Regions from separate parts of the Caballeronia sp. LZ003 genome, predicted to be linked through region 3. Evidence: predicted binding sites of a transcription regulator. Region 3 holds the regulator's gene; each other region holds the start of a gene.

Region 1 (3,243 bases), on a different contig from region 3:
CGAAGCCGACTGGCTTGCTATCGCCAAACTCTCTGCCATTGCACGCGATCTTGCCGCGCGACATTGCGCCATCCTCGAATCCGACTGGGCGCGCGAAGCGGTCGAAGAGATTTTGGACAGCGAAGACCTCAACTTCAATTCGGGCGTGGTGCGGCCCATTCTGGAGGATTGCCGCCGGGCGTTGGCGGAGAAGCGGGTTCCGGAGTAGACGATTAACGTACGCGAGTCGTGAGGGCGGTCGCGCCGCCAACCGCAGGCCGCTAGCGCCACGTGCTCTATCTAGCGAATTATAGGAAAGTATAAGGTAGTCGAGATATACTACGCTATATATTGTTATAGAGTCATAGTCATGGATCCGGTTCGGAACCCATTTGCGCCCGGTGCCGGTAGCCAGCCGCCCGAACTCGCTGGGCGCGAAGCAATCATCGAGGACGCACGTATCGCCATTGAACGCGCGGTGCTCTGTAAGCCCAGCCGTTCGCAAATGTTCCTGGGCTTACGCGGCGTAGGCAAGACCGTGCTGCTCAACGCAGTCGAAGCGCTCGCTAATCAGCGTGGCCACGTCACTTCCATGATCGAGGCGCCCGAGAACAAATCGTTGGGTGAGCAACTGCTGCCACGCATGCATCAAGTGCTTCGAAAACTGTCCGTCGCCGCGAATGCCAAGGCGAAGACTTACGACGCGCTGCGAGCGTTGAGGTCGTTTGCCTCCGCATTCAAGTTGGAATATGGCGATGTCTCGATCGCGGTGGATCCCGAAGTAGGAGTCGCGGACAGCGGCGACCTCGAGAATGATCTTCCAGAACTGTTCGTGCGTATCGGCGAGGCCGCTAAAGCTGCCGGTAAAGCCTGGACGCTCCTGATCGATGAAGTCCAGTACCTAAGCGAAAAAGACTTAGCCGCTCTCATCGTGTCATTGCACAAGATCAACCAGGCGCGCTTGCCCGTGCTGTTTTTCGGCGCCGGCTTGCCACAGGTCGCGGCCCTGTCGGGACAAGCCAAATCGTATGCGGAGCGGCTGTTTCACTACCCGGAGGTCGGTGCTCTGCCTGAGGACGATGCCAAGGCAGCGATCCGTCAACCAGTGAACGACGAAGGCGCCGGTATCGACGATGCTGCTCTGAAAGAGATTTTCCTCAAGACGAGAGGCTATCCCTACTTTCTGCAGGAGTGGGGCCATCAGTCCTGGAATCTCGCCGTCGGCGACACGATTACCGTACGCGACGCAAGGCGCGCCGAGTCGACAACGCTCAAGCGTCTGGACGAAGGGTTCTTCAAAGTTCGCTTCGATCGCCTGACGCCCAAGGAACGCGAATACGTCATTGCCATGGCGAAATTAGGCAGTGGCCCTTATCGTTCGTCCGACGTTGCGGACGCGCTCGGCGAAACCCCGCAGAGTCTCGGTCCTCGCCGCGCGCAGATCATTAACAAAGGCATGATCTACAGTCCGTCCCATGGTGATATCGCGTTCACCGTGCCGATGTTCAATGACTACCTGATTCGCAATTTAAGCATTCTTGGCTGACCGGGCTGCGGATTTGCGCCGAGCGCCGCTAGGGACATAAGGCAGACTAGCGCGAATCACTGTATGAATGTACAGTATGCGCATTTTCCGCGTTCTTCGCGCCCGCGCATGTTTAGCCACGCCCTTCGCACGTCGTCGTCTTCCGGCCTTGTCGGCACGCGTCCGTTCTAGGCAATGGACACGCCCGCCACGCCCACGCCTCGCCGTATCGCGCATCTGGACATGGATGCGTTCTTCGCCTCCGTCGAATTGCTGCGCTATCCCGAACTGCGCGGTCAGCCGGTGGTGGTCGGCGGCGGACGCAATGCCATTCCCGAGACGCTGGCCGATGGCACACGCCGCTTCAGAAAACTGCGTGATTACGCGGGGCGCGGTGTCGTCACCACCTCCACTTACGAAGCGCGCAAGTTCGGCGTGTTCTCGGCCATGGGCATGATGAAGGCCGCGCAACTCGCGCCCGACGCCATTCTTCTGCCCACGGATTTCGAGTCGTATCGCCATTACTCGCGGCTCTTCAAGACAGCCGTCGCGGCGTTCACGTCGCAGATAGAGAATCGCGGCATCGACGAGATTTATATCGACGTGACGGACATGACGGGCGATTCCGCGAGCATCGGCCGGCGCATGAAGGACGCGGTGCACGAAGCCACCGGGCTTACGTGCTCGATCTGCATCGCGCCGAACAAGCTGCTGGCGAAGATCGGCTCGGAGCTCGACAAGCCCGACGGCCTGACCATCCTGACGATGGACGATCTCCCCACACGCATCTGGCCGCTCGCGGCGCGCAAGGTGAATGGCATCGGGCCCAAGGCGAGCGAAAGGCTGGCGGCGCTCGGTATCGAGACGGTGGGTGACATTGCCGCCGCCGACCTGGGATTTCTGCAGACGCATTTTGGCGGCACTTACGCCGCATGGCTCGCGCGTATCGCGCAGGGACAGGACGATCGGCCCGTGGTCGTGAGTTCGCAGCCGAAGTCGATGAGCCGTGAGACCACGTTCGAGCGCGATCTGCATCCGAAGAACGACCGCGCGAAGCTCTCCGAGGCGTTCACGGGGCTGTGCAAGAAAGTCGCCGACGACCTACAGCGCAAAGGTTACGTAGGCCGCACGGTCGGCATCAAGCTGCGTTTCGACGACTTCCGCACGCTCACGCGTGATCTGACCATTCCCGTTTCCACCGACGACCCTGTCGAGATTCGCCGCGCCGCTACCGAATGCGTGAAGCGCATTACGCTGGATCGACGGCTGCGGTTGCTCGGCGTGCGCGTGAGCGCGTTGAGCGTGCGCGGAGAGGACGGCGGCTTCATCGAACCGATTCAAGTGGAACTGCCGTTCGACTGAGGCGTTAAGCGCCAAAGGGAATAAGCAAATCGCGGATCGTTCGTTGGCGGCACGGCTGCGACGAAGTAGATTGGCTGTCTTTGCGCCGTTCAAGAACATCGTGACGATCCTCGCACCGACCCTCGAAAGTTCGACCCAAGCCGCCGATCGATCCATCGACGAATCCATTCAAATTCGCGCCTTCGACGCGCCGCTCGGCGCCGAGGTCATCGGGCTCGATCTGAGCAAGCCGCTCTCGCAAGCCGATTTCGCGCGCATTCATCGCGCGCATCTCGATCATCACGTGCTCGTGTTTCGCGACCAGCGCATCACGCCGGAACAGCAGGTCACGTTCAGCAAGCGCTTCGGGCCGCTGCAAATTCACGTGCTCAAGCAGT
Region 2 (3,243 bases), 930 kb from region 3:
GTGCAGCGGCGCGAGCCCGCGCGAGAGGCCGAACCACGCGAGCACGATGGCGAGCGGCAGGATCACGAACTGCGGCAGGATCACGCCTTTGATGATGTCGTTGGCGAGCTGGCTGCGTTTGTCCAGCGTCTCGGCGACCTGCACGAGCACCGGCTGCGTCTCGGCTGGATCGCGTCCCGGAGCGAGACCGGGCACATCGACCGTCGTATAGGCGACGCGAATGTCGTTGCCGCGCAGGGCGTCGTCGCGAAATTCGACGATGCCCGGCTGCGGACGATCGTCGTCATGCGGCAAGGGCATGTCACGGTCGCCGCCGACCAGTTCGCCGCGCGTGCCGAGCACTTGAAAGAACACGCTGTCGACGTTGTCGGCGCGCAGGAAATCGCGCGTGACATCGGGTAGACGCAGTTCGGCGACGCCGTTCACCGGCTGGATCTGGCGCGCGAGCATGTAGACGTCGGCTTCGAGCGCGCGGTCGAACGGACCGTTCGCAATCGACTTCGCGACCAGATACGTCACCGCGATGCTCATCGGCCAGAGCAGCAGAAGCGGCGCAAGCATCCAGTCGAGAATCTCGCCGAAGAGCGAGCGCGGATGCGTTTCGTTGTCGGGTTCGAGTTCGTCGGGAGGCGCGAACGGGTTGGCGTAGCGCGCGTCGCGCTTGGCGTCGGTGTCGCTTTCGGTGGCGGCGTGGTCGTGTCCGTGCCCGGCTTCGCTTGGTTCGGTGGAAACGGGCGACGCCATGCGCGGCTACTTGTATTGAGGGCTGGCGGGCAGGGAATCGCTCGCCGCGGGTTGGGCAACGGCGCCGTTGTCGACGATGGCGACGGCTTTTTCCAGTGTGTAGCCGAGCCCGCGCACCGTGATGATGCGCGCGCCGCTCGCTTCGATTTTTTTGCGCAAGCGGTGCACGTACACCTCGATTGCGTTGTTGCTTACTTCTTCACCCCACTCGCACAGATGATTCACGAGCTGTTCCTTCGACACGAGCCGCCCGATGCGCTGGAGCAGCACTTCGAGCACGCCGAGTTCGCGCGCGGACAGGTCTACGACTTGCTCGCCGATATGCGCGACGCGTCCGACCTGGTCGAACGCCAGCGAACCATGCTTCACGACAGTCGGACCGCCACCCGCGCCGCGTCGCGTCAACGCTCGAACGCGCGCTTCGAGCTCGTTGAGCGCGAAGGGTTTGGCCATATAGTCATCGGCGCCGAGGTCGAGTCCCTTCACGCGTTCGTCGACACTGTCGGCCGCCGTCAGGATCAAAACCGGCATCTGCGAATTGCGTGCTCGCAGGCGGCGCAGCACCTCCAGACCGGGCATGAGCGGCAGGCCGAGATCGAGAATCAGGAGGTCGAAAGTTTGCAGCGAAAGGGCGGTATCTGCCTCGACGCCATGCTTCACATGGTCGACGGCGTATCCCGATTGGCGGAGTGATCGAATGAGAACGTCCGCGAGTATGCTGTCGTCTTCGGCAATGAGGATTCGCATCGTGTTGTGCGCCTTCGTGCGCGGCAAAGCGCAGTCATTGCCGACACCGCATTTCGCCCGGCGCGGCGGTCTCCAGGTGTTTTGCGGTTTTTGCGCGGTGCGCGCGGCGTGGAAAAAAGACTGCGTCGCGCGATCGGGCTTGCAAAAACTACTGTTTTTTTATACAGTGTCTGCGGGAGTGCTACAGACGGGCTCGAGTTCGTTTCGAGCTTGCCGGCACCCGCCTCAGACGCCGTTCATCATAGCAAAGGACGATTCATGGAAGAAAGCAAGAAAGGCCCGGCTGGCATGACTGCGGAGAAGGGCAAGGCATTGGCCGCCGCGCTCGCGCAGATCGAAAAGCAATTCGGCAAAGGGTCGATCATGCGGCTCGGCGCAGGCGAGGTGGTGGAAGACATTCAGGTGGTCTCGACAGGGTCGCTCGGTCTGGATATCGCGCTCGGCGTCGGCGGCTTGCCGCGCGGCCGTGTCGTGGAAATCTACGGTCCTGAGTCGTCGGGCAAGACCACACTCACGCTGCAGGTGATCGCCGAGATGCAAAAGGTCGGCGGCACGGCGGCGTTTATCGACGCGGAACACGCGCTCGACGTGCAATACGCGCAGAAGCTCGGCGTGAATGCGCAGGAACTGCTGATCTCGCAGCCGGACACGGGCGAGCAGGCACTGGAAATCGCGGATGCGCTGGTGCGCTCCGGCTCCATCGACATGATCGTCATCGACTCCGTCGCGGCGCTCGTGCCGAAGGCGGAAATCGAAGGCGAAATGGGCGACTCGCTGCCTGGTTTGCAAGCGCGCCTGATGTCGCAAGCGCTGCGCAAGCTGACCGGCACCATCAAGCGTACGAACTGCCTCGTCATCTTCATCAACCAGATCCGCATGAAGATCGGCGTGATGTTCGGCAACCCGGAAACCACCACGGGCGGCAACGCGCTGAAGTTCTATTCGTCGGTGCGCCTGGACATTCGCCGTATTGGTTCCATCAAGAAGAACGACGAAGTCATCGGCAACGAGACGCGCGTGAAGGTCGTGAAGAACAAGGTCTCGCCGCCGTTCCGCGAAGCCATTTTCGACATCCTTTATGGCGAAGGCATTTCGCGTCAGGGCGAGATCATCGACCTGGGCGTGCAGGCCAAGTTGGTCGACAAGGCGGGCGCCTGGTACAGCTATAACGGCGAGCGTATTGGTCAGGGCAAGGACAACGCGCGCGAATTCCTGCGCGAGAACCCGGACATCGCCCGCGAGATCGAGAACAAGATCCGCGAATCGCTCGGCGTGGCGGCAATGGCTGACGCCGTGGCGCCGGGCGCCACGGTGGCGGACGAGTGAGTTGTCGCTTAATCGTCACGTAGTCGTCGTCTCGTCCTTTAGATACTCACTTGGTCACTGACGATGTTGAAGCGCCGGTTCGGATCGAAGGCTGGCAGAACGGACGGAAGGTTCGGGCGGTCTGCTGGTTCTGATGATCCGAACGGCGCGAGTGATCCTCAGTCGCGTGACACCCGGTCGCGCGATTCGACGAAGGCGTTGCGTGGTGGCTGGCGGCGAGAGTTGCCGGTGAATGCGCGTGATGCTGCTGAGTTGGACGCAAGTGCGGCCGATGTTGATGCTGCTGCTGTCCGGGAAAGTCAGACATCGTCGTCCGAAGATCGCCGGGCGCGTCTGGAGCAAGCCCGCGCGTTGCTGATGCAGGCAGCGTCCATTCGTGAGGGCAACGCACCGTCGAGGAACGCAACCTCCAAGCCGGCAGTGGAA
Region 3 (3,243 bases):
AGCGGGTGGATGCTCGCCTGGATCTCCCCGCGGCGGAATGCCATTCAAAATCGCGGCGACGCCTTCGGGCGTAGCGTAGCAATCCACCAGCGGCCCTACGAGCGCCGCGCCGATCATTGCACCGATGATCGCGAGCGGATTGCCGCTCTTCTGGATATCGACGCGCCGCGTCAGCAGTGCTCCGACTTGCTCTTTGAGACTTTCACGCAGTGCGGGGAAGTCGACGTATTCGTTGACGGTCTGTGCATCGCGCGCATCGGCCGCGTGCTTGACGCGGTTCAGTGCGATATAGGGCGACGCATAGACAAGGCCTAACCCTGCAACGATGACGAGAATGACGAGCGTGACGACGAGATAACGCGTAGTGCGGGACATGCGAAGGAACGACCCCCGGCGTGACATGGGTGACATGAAAGAACGATTGACCATGTTCACGCCGGATCTATCCCGAGCTTCATTCCTTGCAGCCGATAGATTGCGGACTGCCTGCATTGCACATAACTCAAATTCACTCGGCAAACGCTCGACCGCCCTCAGGCCAGAATGCCGCTGCTAACGCCGGCGAGTTCCTCGTCGATACACCGGTCGATCATGCGCGACACCTCGCCGATATTGCCGACCATGATTACCCGCGACTCACTGCGATACACCCGCACCGGCGCGCGCTGTTCCGATTCCGCATGCACCGCGCTATTGAGCGACACACGGGCGAAGGCGGGTTGACGCGACGGCAACGCGGGCATCTCGTCGAAGAGATCGGGCGCCGCTTCAGGTCGCGCCACGGCGCATGAGATCAGCGAGCGCAAATGACGCAGACGGCCAAACTGACGAAAGGGCAGCAAACGGGCGAAACGTTCCATGATGACTCTCCAGACGGCGGACGACAGACGACAGACGATAGGACGCACCGCGGCACGCCGCGAGCGGCGGCCGTCATGCTTGTAATTTTTGAAACGTGCCGCGTCGCGCGAGGGCGAGGAGGCGAAGCGGGCGGCGATGTTGACGCGCCGCGCGCTCGAGTCGTGCGTTAGAACTCGCCGGAGCGGATGAGCCCGACCGCGATTCCTTCCAGCGCGAAGTCGCCGCTGCCGGAGCGCACGAAGATGTTTTCGTAGTCGGGATTCTCGGCGACCAATTCCACGCCATCTGGCCGGCGCTTCCAGCGTTTCACCGTGACATCGTCGCCAATACGCGCGACCACGATCTGCCCGTCTTTCGCTTCATTGCGCTTCTGTACGGCAAGCAGGTCGCCGTCGAGAATGCCCGCGTCGCGCATGGACAAGCCGCGCACCTTCAGCAAATAGTCGGGCTTGCCCGAAAAGAACGCAGGGTCGCATGCATAGTGTTGCGAGATATGCTCCTGCGCAAGGATGGGACTGCCCGCCGCAACGCGCCCGACCAGCGGAAGCGACAACTGCATGATGCTCTGATGCGGCAAGGTGAACTGATGCGGAAGATCGTCCGAACGGTCGATGCGCGCGGAGCCTCCCAACAGGCGGATGCCACGCGACGAACCCGCCGCGAGTTCGATCACGCCCTTGCGCGCCAGTGCCCGCAGATGTTCCTCGGCGGAGTTCGCGGAGCTGAAGCCAAGCTCGGCAGCAATTTCGGCACGCGTGGGCGGAAAGCCCGTGCGGTCGATGGCTCGCTGAATGAGCTCGAACACTTGCTGCTGTCGCGCGGTAAGTTTTGAGGGTTTGGTCACTTGCTGGAGCCTCGGCGCACTGTATGGATGGACAGATGACTGTATTTTTATACAGTATTTCGCGCTTTTCAAGCTTTACTTGAAGTTCGTCGCCAGATCCTTTACTGACAAGGCTGCAGCGCGCTCAAACAGTCGCTATTTCTCCCTCGGACTGCGAAAACTCTCGCTTTAGCACTTTTGCATCTAAAAAAGTGAGAAACAATTATTTCTAATCATATAAGCTCGCCTTTAGACTGATTCCGTCAATTCGATAAGACGGAGAACGGGGAATGCATAGCATCAGGGCTGGATTGAAGGGCGGCGCGAAACAACTCTTTGCCGCGCTGGCGATCACGGCGGCGAGTTTCGGAATCTCGGCCACCGCGCACGCGGACACGTCGTTTCTGAACGTCTCGTACGATCCGACGCGCGAGTTGTATCAGGACTTCAACCAGGCCTTTGCGAAGAAGTGGAAGGCGGACACCGGCGAAACGGTCACCTTCAAGCAATCTCATGGCGGTTCCGGCGGCCAGGCGCGCGCGGTTCTAGACGGGCTTCAGGCAGACGTCGTGACGCTTGCGCTTGCTTACGACATCGACGCGCTCGCCTCCAAGGGCATCGTCGGGACGGACTGGCAAAAGCGTCTGCCGGACAATGCATCGCCGTACACGTCGACCATTGTGTTTCTAGTGCGCAAGGGCAACCCGAAGGGCATCAAGGACTGGGACGATCTCACCAAGCCGGGTGTGTCGATCGTCACGCCGAACCCGAAGACCTCGGGCGGCGCGCGCTGGAACTATCTGGCGGCGTGGGCGTATGCGCAACACAAGCCCGGCGGCAACGAAGAGACCGCGAAGGAGTTCGTGACCAAGCTCTACAAGAACGCAGGCGTTCTCGATTCCGGCGCACGCGGCGCGACCACCAGCTTCGTGCAGCGCGGTCAGGGCGACGTGCTGATCGCATGGGAAAACGAGGCGTTCCTGTCGCTCAAGGAATTCGGTCCGGAGAAGTTCCAGATCGTGGTTCCTTCGGTGAGCATTCTGGCCGAGCCGCCGGTGGCGGTGGTGGACAAGGTCGTCGACAAGCACGGCACGCGCAAGCTGGCCGAAGCGTATCTGAAGTATCTGTATAGCGACGAAGGCCAGCAGATCGCGGCGCGCAATTTCTATCGTCCGCGTTCGGACAAGGTGCCCGCCGAGCTGATCAAGCAGTTCCCCAAGCTCAAGCTCTACACCATCGACGACACCTTCGGTGGCTGGACCAAAGCGCAGAAGACGCACTTCGCGGACGGCGGCGTGTTCGATTCTATCTATCAGCCGCAGTAAGCAGGCAAGAGACCGGGCGCCGCGAGGCGCTCGAGTCGCAATGAAAGCGGCCGCAAAGACGGCCGCGCATGACGAGACTAAAAAACAGTGCGCTTATCCCCCGGGCGCCGAAGGCAGGACGATCAAGGATGAAGCAAAGATGACAACGTTCACTTTCCGAAAGCCGAGTGCGTTACCCGGCTTCGGGCTGACGATCGGCATCACGGTGGCTTACCTGAGCCTCGTGGTGCTGAT

What was found. The regulator LexA, encoded in region 3, represses DNA repair genes until DNA is damaged. The targets are predictions, from matches to a motif close to ACTGTATNNNNATACAGT.
Region 1: a site for LexA is predicted at 1,584-1,601, ahead of dinB (DNA polymerase IV). Genes of this name have one in related genera too.
Region 2: a site for LexA is predicted at 1,642-1,659, ahead of recA (recombinase RecA). Genes of this name have one in related genera too.

What each region holds. Positions count from the first base shown of each region.
Region 1 is NZ_JARUXJ010000004.1:187,043-190,285, forward strand. Features, by position in the region: gene QCE79_RS25005 (hypothetical protein) at 1-208, shown strand, start outside; gene QCE79_RS25010 (ATP-binding protein) at 350-1,525, shown strand; gene dinB (DNA polymerase IV) at 1,700-2,866, shown strand; gene QCE79_RS25020 (TauD/TfdA family dioxygenase) at 3,021-3,243, shown strand, end outside.
Region 2 is NZ_JARUXJ010000001.1:466,336-469,578, forward strand. Features, by position in the region: gene QCE79_RS02195 (sensor histidine kinase N-terminal domain-containing protein) at 1-744, opposite strand, end outside; gene QCE79_RS02200 (response regulator transcription factor) at 751-1,491, opposite strand; gene recA (recombinase RecA) at 1,750-2,817, shown strand; gene recX (recombination regulator RecX) at 3,238-3,243, shown strand, end outside.
Region 3 is NZ_JARUXJ010000001.1:1,395,139-1,398,381, forward strand. Features, by position in the region: gene QCE79_RS06090 (DUF2939 domain-containing protein) at 1-375, opposite strand, end outside; gene QCE79_RS06095 (hypothetical protein) at 534-860, opposite strand; gene lexA (transcriptional repressor LexA) at 1,028-1,705, opposite strand; gene QCE79_RS06105 (sulfate ABC transporter substrate-binding protein) at 1,975-3,009, shown strand; gene cysT (sulfate ABC transporter permease subunit CysT) at 3,149-3,243, shown strand, end outside.